DNA from 2 places in the uncultured Bacillus sp. genome. Region 2 is predicted to be linked to the other one. Evidence: a T-box and tRNA genes for the amino acid it is inferred to sense, from the RefSeq annotation. Region 2 holds a T-box; the other holds one or more tRNA genes.
The links. The T-box of region 2 lies ahead of serS (serine--tRNA ligase). A T-box ahead of a tRNA ligase gene usually reads a tRNA of that ligase, here a tRNA-Ser.
Positions count from the first base shown of each region.

Region 1: it has a tRNA-Ser gene. The T-box ahead of serS (serine--tRNA ligase) is inferred to sense a tRNA for this amino acid. The anticodon was not compared.

Region 1 is NZ_CATYRA010000017.1:83-7,337, reverse strand. It holds gene glgA (glycogen synthase GlgA) at 1-1,255, opposite strand, end outside; gene glgD (glucose-1-phosphate adenylyltransferase subunit GlgD) at 1,252-2,283, opposite strand; gene Q5C82_RS19565 (glucose-1-phosphate adenylyltransferase) at 2,306-3,448, opposite strand; gene glgB (1,4-alpha-glucan branching enzyme) at 3,445-5,328, opposite strand; tRNA gene Q5C82_RS19555 (tRNA-Glu) at 5,562-5,633, opposite strand; tRNA gene Q5C82_RS19550 (tRNA-Ser) at 5,663-5,753, opposite strand; tRNA gene Q5C82_RS19545 (tRNA-Asn) at 5,758-5,832, opposite strand; tRNA gene Q5C82_RS19540 (tRNA-Ile) at 5,843-5,919, opposite strand; tRNA gene Q5C82_RS19535 (tRNA-Gly) at 5,935-6,008, opposite strand; tRNA gene Q5C82_RS19530 (tRNA-His) at 6,018-6,093, opposite strand; tRNA gene Q5C82_RS19525 (tRNA-Phe) at 6,115-6,190, opposite strand; tRNA gene Q5C82_RS19520 (tRNA-Asp) at 6,203-6,279, opposite strand; tRNA gene Q5C82_RS19515 (tRNA-Met) at 6,344-6,420, opposite strand; tRNA gene Q5C82_RS19510 (tRNA-Ser) at 6,438-6,530, opposite strand; tRNA gene Q5C82_RS19505 (tRNA-Ile) at 6,537-6,613, opposite strand; tRNA gene Q5C82_RS19500 (tRNA-Met) at 6,616-6,692, opposite strand; tRNA gene Q5C82_RS19495 (tRNA-Ala) at 6,713-6,785, opposite strand; tRNA gene Q5C82_RS19490 (tRNA-Pro) at 6,793-6,869, opposite strand; tRNA gene Q5C82_RS19485 (tRNA-Arg) at 6,896-6,972, opposite strand; tRNA gene Q5C82_RS19480 (tRNA-Leu) at 6,982-7,067, opposite strand; tRNA gene Q5C82_RS19475 (tRNA-Gly) at 7,082-7,156, opposite strand; tRNA gene Q5C82_RS19470 (tRNA-Leu) at 7,197-7,255, opposite strand, start outside.
Region 2 is NZ_CATYRA010000022.1:3,590-10,844, forward strand. It holds gene dacA (D-alanyl-D-alanine carboxypeptidase) at 1-521, shown strand, start outside; gene pdxS (pyridoxal 5'-phosphate synthase lyase subunit PdxS) at 718-1,602, shown strand; gene pdxT (pyridoxal 5'-phosphate synthase glutaminase subunit PdxT) at 1,624-2,214, shown strand; T-box leader at 2,267-2,479, shown strand; gene serS (serine--tRNA ligase) at 2,535-3,812, shown strand; tRNA gene Q5C82_RS20320 (tRNA-Ser) at 3,947-4,039, shown strand; gene dck (deoxyadenosine/deoxycytidine kinase) at 4,151-4,804, opposite strand; gene dgk (deoxyguanosine kinase) at 4,801-5,424, opposite strand; gene Q5C82_RS20335 (LysM peptidoglycan-binding domain-containing protein) at 5,523-6,806, opposite strand; gene Q5C82_RS20340 (isochorismatase family cysteine hydrolase) at 6,876-7,255, opposite strand, start outside.

The sequences.
Region 1 (7,255 bases), on a different contig from region 2:
CGTTGCCCGTTCCCTCTTCCTCCTGATAGGAACGGACAGTGTCGTAAAGACCGCCCGTCTCCCTGACAATCGGAATGGAGCCATATTGGAGAGCAATAAGCTGACCTAAGCCGCACGGCTCAAATTTCGACGGCATCAAAAACATATCAGAGCCCGCATAAATTTGATGGGCAAGCGGCTCGTCAAACCCAATATACGCTCGGCACTTCTCATGAAAAGCAAATTCTGCATACCGGAAATAATCTTCAAATTCACGTTCCCCTGTACCCAGCACAACTAGCTGGATGTCTTGCTCTTCAAGAAGTTCGTGCATAATTCTGCGGACAAGATCAAGTCCCTTTTGTTTAGTGAGCCTTGTCACCATACTGATCAGCGGAATATCGCTTCGCTCTGGAAGCCCCATCCGCCGCTGAAGCTTCGTTTTATTTTCTTCCTTGCATGCAAGATGCTCCGAATCATAATGCGTCTCTATATAAGGATCGCTTTTCGGCTGATAGAAAGTATCATCGATGCCATTTAATATGCCGGTTACATCATTTTCCCTATATCGCAAAACCTGCTCAAGCTGTTCACCGTAATACGGCGTCAATATTTCATTTCTGTATGTGGGGCTCACAGTTGTCACATGATCAGCCGCAATGATGCCTGCCTTCATAAAATTAACAAATCCGTTGTATTCTAACCTTTCATAATGAAAGTGATCCATCTCAAGCCCTAGCAAGTCATGTGTGACATCAGGCGGAAATATGCCTTGAAACTGCAGGTTGTGGATTGTGAGTATGCTTCTCATCTGCTCATAAAAAGGATGTTTTCTGTATTCCTCTTTCAGCAAATAATTGACCATCGCTGTATGCCAGTCGTGAGTATGAACAATATCGGCTTGAATATTCACAGCTTCGGCGGCCTCCAGCACAGCTCTTGAAAAAAAGGCAAACCGTTCACCGTCATCATAATGCCCGTACAACGAATCCCTGTTAAAATAATATTCATTATCGATGAAATAATAATTCACATCACCTTCAGCCATATGTTCAATTCCGCAATATTGCTGACGCCAGCCGACGGCTACCGTACACTCAGCCGTTTTTTCCATGCGCTTTTTCCATCGCTCAGGTATTTGGCTGTACTTCGGAAGCATCACAGCTACTTCATTGCCTAATCGTGCAAGTGCCTTTGGCAGAGCGCCGGCTACATCGGCAAGACCTCCTGATTTAACAAACGGGATACATTCAGATACAGCAAATAATACCTTCAAGAATTCATCAGCTCTCCTTGCACCAAACCTTTTCTTAATACAAGCGGCTGCTCAGCTGTTCCCGCAGCCTCAGTCGCATTGCCGATTTTAACGTCCTTATCAGAAATGACCTGCTCAAGCTGGCAATCCTCGCCAATCTGCGTTTTTTGCATAATAATGCAGTTTTTCAGCTTCGTCCCCTTTCCGATATGAACCGCCCTGAACAAAATGCAGTTTTCAACCTCTCCTTCAAGCACACATCCGTTTGCCACCAAGGAATTTTTGACAGTGCTTTGTTTTCCGTATTTCGTCGGCGGCTCATCCTTCACTTTTGTATAGATCGGCTGCTGCGGCAAAAACACCTGCTGCCAAAAACGCGGCTGAATGAGTTCCATACTGTGGGTATAATACTTATCCACCGAATCAATGACAGCGGCATAACCTGAATATTCATAAGGGCAAATGGTTAAGGAGGAGGATTCTTTTTCAACAGCCTCCTGAATGGTTTTATAGCCTTTTTCACTATGTCCGTAGATCAGATCCTTTAAAAGCGTTGTAGACATGATATAGATTTGCAGCGACTGTCCATCCTGAAATACCTCGGTCACGTCGCAGCCAACCTCCTGATGTCGTTTCAACACATATTGAAATTGAATGTTGCATACAGTATGGCTGTTGGAGATGACAGCATACTGCTGTGTACTTCTGTGAAAATAATCAAGATGGTCGGAAAACTGCCGAAAGGAACCGAACTCATCGTATTCTTGGTGAAGGTGGGGCGACGGGAAAAAAAAGAGGCCATCCTTTTTTCGATGCAAATCCCATTCCTTACCTGCTCCAAGATGATCCATAAGCGAACGATAGCGATACTTCGGAAAAATCGCGACACTCCTAATATCCGCATTCACCATGTTGGAAAGCATAAAATCGATCAGACGGTACCTGCCGGCAAAAGGGATCGCCCCCAGCGACCGCTGTGCCGTTAAATCCTGAAGAGAATGCTTATATGTGGTTTCATCTATAACACCTAACATTTGATTATTGAACACTGATTCTGCCCCCTCTTCAGTATTAGATCAATTCTTTTTCTACAAATTCCTCTGAAACGAGCAGCACCTCCTGAATGTCTTTTTCTGATCGAATCACTGCACCATCCGGCAGCACCAGACCCTTAGGAACGATGGCATTTTCAATCACTACATGCTCGCCGATCGTCACATCCGGCATAATGACCGACGATGTGACAGTCGCATGCTTACCGACAGTAACACCTTGAAAAAGAACGGAATGAGACACATTTCCATACACAACACAGCCTTCGTTCACAAGCGAATCATGAACCTGTGCGTCAGATGAAATAAATTGCGGAGGCTGATTCGGATTGACGGAGTAAATTTTCCACTTCCGTTCAAACAGCTTCAGCTCCGAGTCCTCTTTTAACAGATCCATATTGGCTTCCCACAAGCTCTGCACTGTTCCAACATCCTTCCAATACCCTTTGAACGGATAAGCAGAAAGCTTCTTTTTCTCCTCCAAAAGCAGAGGAATAATGTCTTTGCCGAAGTCGTGGCTTGAATAAGGATTCCGGTCGTCCATCTCAAGGTACTGTTTCAAAAGCGGCCAATTGAATATATAAATTCCCATTGAGGCAAGATTGCTCTTAGGGAATTTGGGCTTTTCATCAAAATGTGTAATCGTCCCATCTGCATCGGTCTTCATGATGCCAAACCGGCTTGCTTCCTCCCAGCTCACCTCGATGACAGAGATCGTTACATCCGCTTTCTTTTCAATATGAAAATCAAGCATTTTGCCGTAGTCCATTTTGTATATGTGATCTCCTGATAATATCAGCACATACTCAGGATCATACTGATTCAAATAATTAAGATTTTCATAAATGGCGCTTGCCGTCCCTTTATACCATTTGACTTCTGATGACTCGGCATAAGGGGGTAATACCGTCACGCCGCCATTATATCTGTCAAGGTCCCATGCACTGCCGATTCCAATATAGGAATTCAGCTCAAGCGGCTGATATTGTGTTAAAATCCCGACTGTGTCTATGCCTGAATTGGAACAGTTGCTGAGGGTAAAATCAATAATCCTGTATTTCCCCCCAAAAGATACAGCCGGTTTGGCCATATTTTTTGTTAATTCGCTGAGACGGCTGCCCTTCCCGCCGGCAAGGAGCATGGCTACACATTGTTTTTTCATCTTTTTATCTCTCCTCTTTTTTTAACCGCCCGTAAAATCGAAATGCCGTAAGGGGGAATGGTCATCGTGATATGACATGGTTTCTGATGAAGAGCTCCCTTTTTGGCCGCTAACGGCTTTTTGTTGATTTGTCCTGACCCTCCATATGTTTCACTGTCGCTGTTCAGCATTTCGATGTATTGAGTAAGAAAAGGAACTCCAACATCATATTGATGATAGACCGCGGGTGTAAAATTACAAATGATGACAAGCGCCTCACCGTGCCTTTTGCCATAACGAATAAAAGAAAAGATTGATTGTTCGTCATTATGGACATCAATCCATTCAAACGATTGTGCACGATGGTCATGTTCATAAAGGATTTTGCTTTTTTGATAAAAGCGGAGAAGATCTTGCGTAAAAACGCTGGCTTTCTGATGCATGGGGAAGGAGTCCAAAAACCAGTCAAGCTGTTCTGTATCTTTCCATTCATCAAATTGGGCAAATTCTGACCCCATAAAGATCAATTTCTTTCCGGGATGAGCCGTCATATAACCGAGCAAAAGCCGATACTGGGCAAATTTCTGCCAATAGTCGCCAGGCATTTTATTAAGTAGTGATTTTTTTCCGTATACGACTTCATCATGAGAAAACGGCAATACAAAATGTTCACTAAACGCATACAGCAATGAAAATGAAATAAGCTGATGACAATACCGCCTTTCTTCTGGCGGCGTCTCCATGTATGTCAGTACGTCATTCATCCAGCCCATATTCCATTTAAAATGAAAACCGAGCCCTCCTTCCTCAACAGTACCTGTCACTTGAGGCCATTCCGTAGAGTCTTCCGCAATCATCATGACATGAGGATATGCCTCTCTCATGGTTTGATTGAGTTTTTTTAAAAATTCAACAGCATATGGATTCGTGTGGTGTTCATCCTGATTTGGCCAATACAGGATATTAGCCACTGCATCAACCCTAAATCCATCTATATGATAGAGTTCCGCCCAGTACAACGCATTAGAAATTAAAAAACTATGAACTTCCGGTTTTCCCAGATCAAAATTTGCCGTGCCCCATAGCCAGTTCTCCCGATCACGTTCTTCTTGATATTCATAAAGTGGCTCTCCATCAAACATATAAAGACCATGTGCGTCTTTACAAAAATGTCCGGGGACCCAATCCAGAATGACTCCGATGTTTTCTTGATGGCATTCATCAACAAACTTCATCAAATCATGGGGAGTGCCAAACCTGCTTGTCGGGCTGTAATAACCCGTTCCTTGGTACCCCCAAGAACGATCATAAGGATGCTCATACACCGGAAGCAGTTCGATATGGGTAAACCCATGCTCTTTGATATACGGGATAAGCGACTGACTTAATTCTTTATAGGAGTAATGCCTGCCATCAGAATGTTTCTTCCAGGAACCGAGATGAAGTTCATAAATAAAAACAGGTTTCTCATACAGCGTATTAGCCTTCTGTTTCTTTTGCCATTTTTGATCTTGCCAGCTGTATCCTGCCAAATCGTAAGTAAGTGACGCTGTATTGGGCCTGATTTCTGAATAAGTAGCATATGGATCTGCCTTCAGCCTGATCTCACCGCTTTTCGTCACGATTTCATACTTATATCGTTCCTTTTCTCCTAAATCTGGAATAAACAACGTCCAAATGCCACTCTCGTTCACTCTGTGCATCACATGCTGTTCTCCTGACCAGCTGTTAAAATCCCCAGCCACTCGTACTTCTGACGCTTGAGGCGCCCATACACAGAATTCATATCCGCTTTGGCCATTCAGCTCGCGATAATGCGAGCCAAATAGCTGATAGCTTTTAAACAGACTGCCTTCGTGAAAAAGATAAACATCATGTGCTGTAGGGCTGGCAGCGGCCATGTAATCATCCTTTCTGACATCATAGTTTTCATTTATAGTATTTATTCGAAGAAATAAAAAAAAGCCCTTTCATGAAAGCGCTTATACTTATTGACAATTAACTTCATTTTCTGAAGAAAAACGAAATATATGGAGATTTTTGTTGCCTGTTTATAGAATATAGAATGATATCTAAGCCATATCAGCATTTATAAAAAATAAAAAAACCTTGCAGGATATGCAAGGTTTCTGGATGACCCGTACGGGATTCGAACCCGTGTTACCGCCGTGAAAGGGCGGTGTCTTAACCGCTTGACCAACGGGCCGATGGTTGAGAACTTATATCGAAATCTTATGGCGGAGAAGGAGGGATTTGAACCCTCGCGCCGCTTACGCGACCTACACCCTTAGCAGGGGCGCCTCTTCAGCCACTTGAGTACTTCTCCAATATGGCTCCACAGGCAGGATTCGAACCTGCGACCGATCGGTTAACAGCCGATAGCTCTACCACTGAGCTACTGTGGAATATAAGTCATGGTGGGCCTGAATGGACTCGAACCATCGACCTCACGCTTATCAGGCGTGCGCTCTAACCAGCTGAGCTACAGGCCCATGACAATATAGAAATGGAGCGGGTGATGGGAATCGAACCCACGACATCAGCTTGGAAGGCTGAGGTTTTACCACTAAACTACACCCGCAATTTTATTTGGGGCGATTGATGGGAATCGAACCCACGAATGCCAGAGCCACAATCTGGTGCGTTAACCACTTCGCCACAACCGCCAAAATATATATATTGATAAATGGTGGCTCGGGACGGAATCGAACCGCCGACACACGGATTTTCAGTCCGTTGCTCTACCAACTGAGCTACCGAGCCTAAGTATTTAAATGGCGGTCCGGACGGGACTCGAACCCGCGACCTCCTGCGTGACAGGCAGGCATTCTAACCAACTGAACTACCGGACCATATTTATAAAGTGAATTATTTTAGTTGCACCCTTCGGGCACTCCTTATTTCATTCATATAATTTGGTTGCGGGGGCAGGATTTGAACCTGCGACCTTCGGGTTATGAGCCCGACGAGCTACCGAACTGCTCCACCCCGCGATGATTAAGAATATATATGGCGGAGGAAGAGGGATTCGAACCCCCGCGGGCTTTGACACCCCTGTCGGTTTTCAAGACCGATCCCTTCAGCCAGACTTGGGTATTCCTCCGTATAGTGGTGGACCTTGTAGGACTCGAACCTACGACCGGACGGTTATGAGCCGTCTGCTCTAACCAACTGAGCTAAAGGTCCATTGGTAGCGGCGGAGGGGATCGAACCCCCGACCTCACGGGTATGAACCGTACGCTCTAGCCAGCTGAGCTACACCGCCAAATATTTATTGAAATCAAGTGGAGCCTAGCGGGATCGAACCGCTGACCTCCTGCGTGCAAAGCAGGCGCTCTCCCAGCTGAGCTAAGGCCCCATGAAAATGGTCGGGAAGACAGGATTCGAACCTGCGACCCCATGGTCCCAAACCATGTGCTCTACCAAGCTGAGCTACTTCCCGATTTCCTAACTATTCTATTAAAATAATGGCGCGCCCGAGAGGAGTCGAACCCCTAACCTTTTGATCCGTAGTCAAACGCTCTATCCAATTGAGCTACGGGCGCAAAACTTAATGCCGAGGGCCGGACTTGAACCGGCACGGTAGTCACCTACCGCAGGATTTTAAGTCCTGTGTGTCTGCCAATTCCACCACCCCGGCGTGGATGGTATAGTTGGAGCGGAAGACGGGATTCGAACCCGCGACCCCCACCTTGGCAAGGTGGTGTTCTACCACTGAACTACTTCCGCAGACAGGATGTCCAGTTTTGATAACTGTTATCCTATATAATGCGGGTGAAGGGACTTGAACCCCCACGTCATAAAGACACTAGATCCTAAGTCTAGCGC
Region 2 (7,255 bases):
GAACAGCTGAACTCAACGGAATGCGTGTTATTACTGTTGTATTAAACGCAAAAGGCAATCTACATACAGGCCGTTTCGATGAAACGAAAAAAATGTTCGATTATGCTTTCAACAATTTCTCCATGAAAGAAATTTATGCTGAAGGCGATCAAGTAAAAGGCCATAAAACAATTTCAGTTGATAAGGGTAAAGAGAAAGAAGTAGGCATTGTGACAAACAAAGCGTTCTCTCTTCCTGTCAAAAATGGCGAAGAAAAGAATTACAAAGCGAAAGTCACGCTAAATAAAGAGACCTTGACTGCTCCTGTGAAAAAAGGAACCAAGGTTGGGAAACTAACTGCGGAATATACAGGTGATGAAAAGGATTACGGATTCCTTAACAGCAATCTTGCTGGCGTAGACCTTGTTACAAAAGAAAATGTAGAAAAAGCAAACTGGTTTGTTCTAACAATGCGCAGTATCAGCGGATTTTTCGCCGGCATTTGGGGAAGCATTGTTGATACGGTAACCGGCTGGTTTTAATCAAATGAAAGAGCTCTGATGTATGTTAGGGCTCTTTCGCTTAATATACTGAAAAAACCCAATTTTTAAGAAAAAATGATTTTCAAAGCGCTAAAAACCGAATAAAATAATATATATCCATATGAATTATTGGATTTCTAGGATACAATAAGGATTAGAAATTATACAATTATACCTTGATTAGGGGGACCAAGAAATGGCTCAAACAGGTACTGAACGTGTAAAACGCGGAATGGCAGAAATGCAAAAAGGCGGCGTCATCATGGACGTCATCAATGCGGAACAAGCGAAAATTGCTGAAGAGGCTGGAGCTGTAGCTGTAATGGCGCTAGAGCGTGTACCAGCTGATATTCGTGCGGCTGGAGGAGTTGCACGTATGGCTGACCCTACAATCGTGGAAGAAGTAATGAATGCAGTATCTATCCCAGTAATGGCAAAAGCGCGTATCGGACATATTGTTGAAGCGCGTGTGCTTGAAGCTATGGGTGTTGACTATATTGATGAAAGTGAAGTTCTGACTCCGGCTGACGAAGAATTTCATTTGAATAAAAATGAATATACAGTTCCTTTCGTTTGCGGCTGCCGTGATCTTGGTGAAGCAACACGCCGTATTGCTGAAGGCGCTTCTATGCTTCGTACGAAAGGTGAGCCTGGAACAGGGAATATCGTTGAGGCTGTTCGCCATATGCGTAAAGTAAACGCTCAAGTGCGCAAAGTAGTTGCGATGAGTGAAGATGAACTCATGACAGAAGCGAAAAACTTAGGTGCTCCTTACGAGCTTCTTCTTCAAATTAAAAAAGATGGCAAGCTTCCTGTCGTTAACTTTGCCGCTGGCGGCGTAGCCACTCCTGCTGATGCTGCTCTCATGATGCAGCTTGGTGCTGACGGAGTATTTGTTGGTTCTGGTATTTTCAAATCAGACAACCCTGCTAAGTTTGCGAAAGCAATTGTGGAAGCAACAACTCACTACACTGATTACAAATTAATCGCTGAGCTTTCAAAAGAGCTTGGTACTGCAATGAAAGGGATTGAAATCTCAAACTTACTTCCAGAACAGCGTATGCAAGAACGCGGCTGGTAAGAATATAGGAGCGCTGCTGACATGTTAACAATAGGAGTACTAGGACTTCAAGGAGCAGTTAGAGAGCATATCCATGCAATTGAAGCATGCGGCGCGGCTGGTCTTGTCGTTAAACGCCCGGAGCAGCTGAACGAAATTGACGGACTGATTTTACCTGGCGGTGAGAGCACGACGATGCGCCGTTTGATTGATACGTATCAATTCATGGAGCCGCTTCGTAAATTTGCTGCTCAGGGAAAACCGATGTTCGGGACATGCGCTGGATTAATCATACTAGCAAAAGAAATCGCTGGTTCAGATAATCCTCATTTAGGTCTGCTGAATGTGGTTGTTGAGCGTAATTCGTTTGGCCGGCAGGTTGACAGCTTTGAAGCTGATTTAACAATCAAAGGCCTGAACGAGCCTTTTACAGGGGTATTCATCCGCGCGCCGCATATTTTAGAAGCTGGTGAAAATGTGGAGGTTCTTTCGGAGCATAATGGTCGTATTGTAGCTGCTAAACAGGATCAATTCCTGGGCTGCTCGTTCCATCCGGAGCTGACAGAAGATCACCGAGTGACACAGCTGTTTGTTCAAATGGTTGAGGAATACAAACAGAAAGCACTTGTATAAAACAGTTGAAAGCTGTGGAAACTTATAGTACATTATAAGCACAAATAAAGATCGAAAAGCGTTGATAGGAACTAGTAAGAAGCCTCTCTTTCTAAGAGAGCCGATGGTTGGTGCGAATCGGTGAAAGATGCTGTCTGAATCCATCCTTGAGCGAAATGCTGAAACAAGTAGGCATTTACGGGATAACCGTTATGTGTGAAAGTGGAAAATGAGTCTTTGGCTTGTTTTCAATCAGGGTGGCAACGCGAGAGCTCTCGTCCCTTTATGGGGATGAGGGCTCTTTTTATTTTCGACAAATCAATAAAAAAGGAGTGTTTCGCATGCTTGATACGAAAATGCTGAGAGCAAATTTTCAAGAAATTAAAGCAAAGCTTGTACACAAAGGCGAAGACTTAACTGATTTTGATAAGTTTGAGGCGCTGGACGATAGAAGAAGAGAGCTTATCGGCAAGGTTGAAGAGTTAAAAGGAAAACGGAATGAAGTATCTCAGCAGGTTGCTGTGCTGAAACGTGAGAAAAAAGACGCTGATCACATTATTAAAGAAATGCGTGAAGTCGGCGAGGAAATTAAAACACTTGATGAAGAATTAAGAGCAGTGGAATCTGAGCTTGATACCATTCTTCTTTCAATCCCAAACATTCCGCATGAGTCTGTCCCAGTCGGTGAAACAGAAGACGACAACATAGAAGTGCGTAAATGGGGTGAAAAGCCTTCATTTGCTTACGAGCCGAAGCCGCACTGGGATATTGCAGATGAGCTGGGGATTCTAGATTTTGAACGTGCTGCAAAAGTAACAGGAAGCCGTTTCGTGTTCTATAAAGGTTTAGGTGCTCGTCTGGAGCGTGCGCTTTATAACTTTATGCTTGATCTTCATGTAGATGAGTATAACTATACTGAAGTGATTCCGCCTTATATGGTAAACCGCGCAAGCATGACGGGAACGGGTCAGCTTCCTAAGTTCGAAGAGGATGCGTTTAAAATTAGAGAAGAAGATTACTTCTTAATTCCGACTGCGGAAGTCCCGATTACAAACATGCATCGGGATGAAATCCTTTCAGGTGACAGCCTGCCGATTAACTATGCGGCATTCAGTGCTTGCTTCCGTTCAGAAGCTGGTTCAGCAGGACGTGATACACGCGGATTAATCCGTCAGCACCAATTTAATAAAGTTGAGCTTGTGAAGTTTGTAAAGCCTGAAGATTCTTATGGAGAATTAGAGAAGCTTACAAACCAAGCAGAACGAGTTCTCCAGCTGCTTGAGCTTCCATACCGTGTCATGAGCATGTGTACGGGTGATCTGGGCTTTACGGCTGCGAAAAAATACGATATCGAAGTTTGGATTCCAAGCCAAGACACATATCGTGAAATCTCTTCTTGCAGCAACTTCGAAGCGTTCCAGGCAAGACGTGCGAACATTCGTTTTAGACGTGAAGCGAAAGGCAAGCCTGAGCATGTACACACACTGAACGGTTCAGGGCTGGCGGTTGGAAGAACAGTAGCCGCTATCTTAGAAAATTATCAGCAGGAAGACGGAAGCGTTGTAATTCCAAAAGTGCTTCGCCCTTATATGGGGAATAAAGAAGTAATAAAACCATAAAATTGTGAAAAGGTGTGCCTGACAAGGTGCGCCTTTTTGCCTGAGTAAACACGATATTTTTATAAAAACAAAAAAGTTTTTAAAAATGCTTGACCACATAAGAACATTCATGATATAGTAAGTCTTGTCGATACGGAGGAATACCCAAGTCCGGCTGAAGGGATCGGTCTTGAAAACCGACAGGGGTGTCAAAGCCCGCGGGGGTTCGAATCCCTCTTCCTCCGCCATATTGATTTTAATTCTAATGAAACACAAGCATATATTGGAGATTGTTTTGTCCGTTGCACTCGATGCAACGGATTTTTTATTATAAAGAAAAAGTGAATCTCAGTTGAGATTCACTTTTTTTGATTTTCATGAATAACTGAAGCGATTTGATCTACAATATTTTCAATCGAGCTTTCATCGTTCAGCAGATCATAATCCTCAATACGGAGCTTTAAAACAGGGCAGGCGTTAAAACCGCTTATCCAGTTTTCATAGCGTGTATGCATTTCTTCCCAATAAGACCGGCTTGTCTGAAGCTCCATTTCACGGCCGCGTTCTTCAATCCGATTTAAAATGTTCTCCAGATCTCCTTCTAAATAGATCAATACATCTGGGTGTGGGAAATACGGTGTCATGACCATTGCTTCGAAAAGGCTTGTGTAAGTTTTATAATCAATCTTTGACATTGTCCCTTTGTCAGCATGCATTTTTGCGAAAATTCCTGTGTCTTCATAAATAGAACGATCCTGTACAAATCCTCCGCCAGCTTCAAAAATCGTTTTCTGTTCTTTGAATCGTTCAGCTAAGAAATAGATTTGCAGGTGAAAGCTCCAACGTTCAAAATCATGATAGAACTTTTCTAAGTATGGATTATGATCGACTTCCTCAAGAGAGGTTTTAAATCCAAGCCTTTTAGCCAAAGCTTTTGTTAAAGTCGACTTTCCGACACCTACTGTTCCTGCTACTGTGATAATTGAATTCTTGGGGATATGATGTTCCTTCATACGATAAGCTCCTTTACATGGGCGGCAATGCGTTCAAAGTCGCTCTTATTCAAAACGAAATCCTTAGAATCACCATCTATAGTTAGCACTGTAAGTTCAGGGTCTGCTTCCTGCAACTGTTTGATGGCGACTTCATAATCTGCGATCAGCTGCTCCAAATAACTTGTTTCAATTTTTTTCTCAAAGGGGCGTCCGCGTTTTTCAATGCGGTGTAACAATGTGGGCAGACTAGCCTTTATGTAAATGATGAAATTGGGCTTTGGCAGATCATCCGTTAGCAAGTGATAAATCTTTTTATATTTTTCCAGCTGATGCTGAGACAGGGTGCGTTCCGCAAAAATCACATTTTTATAAATGTGATAATCGGCTATCACAGGCTGTCCCTTTTTTAAAAAGTGATCGCTGGTGTCTTCAAGCTGTTTATATCTGTGACAAAGAAAAAACATTTCAAGCTGGAAGCTCCATTCCTCTATATTGTCATAAAACTTATCAAGGTATGGGTTATCCTCAACAATCTCACTAATCATAGGAAATCCAAACTCTTGTGAGAGCATTGTCGCGAGGGTTGTTTTTCCTGCCCCGATAGGACCTTCTATTGCAATAAAAGGGGCTGTATTCATCGGAATCCTCCTTATTTCTGAAAAACGTTCGCCAGTTACCGACCTTCATATTGTATCACAACCCTTGGGTGCCCCCATGAAAAAAAGACGTTTCCAAATTATCGAAACGTCTTTTTGACAATATTAAATTGATCAGACAGCAACAGCCAGTTTTGGGGAAAGGAAAGACCTAACTTCCAATAGCTAATACCCCTTAAATTCAGCTCTTTAATCAGGTTGAATTTTGCTTGGATCGAGCGAGCATCCTCGAACCATACCTCGTGCCTTCTGTTTTCTGCATCAGTATAGCGAAAGAAAGGCGCTTGAGCTGTTTGGTCATACTGAATGGTTGCATTGTTTTGATCGGCAATGGCAAGGGCTTGCTGAGGGCTTATTGCTCTTGCCGGGGTTCCTCCTGCTGTATACGGAAGCGTCCAATCATACCCATATAAATTCTGGCCCATAACAATTTTATTCGCAGGCATTTCAGTCAAAGCATATTCTATGACATCCCGAACAGGCCCAATTGGCGAAACGGCTTGAGGTGGCCCGCCGCTATAGCCCCATTCATATGTCATGAGAACAACAAAGTCGACAATTTGGCCATGTGCTCTGTAATCATGGGCTTCGTACCATCTGCCCTGCTGTGTTGCGCTTGTTTTAGGGGCAAGCGCTGTAGAAATTTCTAAGCCTTCTCGATGGAAAAGATCCCTTGCTTCACGTAGAAATTGATTATAGGCTTCTCTATCCTGAGGCCGCAAATATTCAAAGTCAAAATGAATATCATAGAAATCATATCTTTTGGCATTCTCGACGATTTCATTTAAAAGTCTTCTTTTTACAGTATCGTCGTTCAAAAGGATTCGGCCAAGTTCATCGCTGAATGCCTGGTTTTCTAGGTTCGTTATAATCATCATCAATGTCGTGTTTTGATTCTCTGCAATGCTTCTTAAATTCGTTAAAGGCGGTGCGACTAAGGTTCCGTCACGCTGTGCCTGGAAACTGAATGCGCCAAGGTACGTTAAGTAGGGCGACGCTTCTCTGGCCGCCTGCTGGAGATTTTCGCTGACTTGATTTCCGCGAGGCTCCAAATAAGCATTTGATTCGATGTCTCGTTTAGGAACCGGAGGGATGTATAAGCGGAAACCAATCTGCAGTACGGTATTTAATTGGATTCGGTTAACCCTGGCAAGCTCGGCTGCTGTTGTATTGAACCGCCGTGCGATGGATGTCAGGGTATCACCTTGTTGAACATCATAGAACTGGCCGGCTATTGGAATGACAATGGTTTGTCCGACAACAAGGCTATCGGGATTAGGTATTTCATTCGTTTCTGTGATTTCATTTACAGTTGTTCTGTATTGTGAAGCGATAGCAGAGAGAGTGTCGCCTTGTTTCACCACATAAATTTGAATGAAAAACGCCTCCTTTCATATCGCTATCAATGTATGAAAGAAAAGCGCTGATCATGTTTATTTTTCTGTAATTTGTTCCTCCGACGTAATTTCCGCGAGAAGAACATTCTCCATCATGGTTAAGGCAAATTCGTTGTCTTCGTCACGATTTGAGGCAATACAGTCCTTAGGAATCGTGATGCTGTATTCCCTCATGTAAGCGTCATTAGCGGTAAACAGCACGCATATGTTACCGGCTATACCTGTCAAGATAATATGCTTCACCTGCAATTCGGTAAGGAGAGTGTGAAGAGCAGTTTCGTAAAAGGCGGAATGCTTCGGTTTGATTAAAAAATAATCAGCATCTTCCGGAGCTATTTGTCTGATGATATCCTTGCTTCTTTCATTCGTGCATTCTTGCTGAATATTTTTAATATCAGCTTGCCAAAGTCCATAAT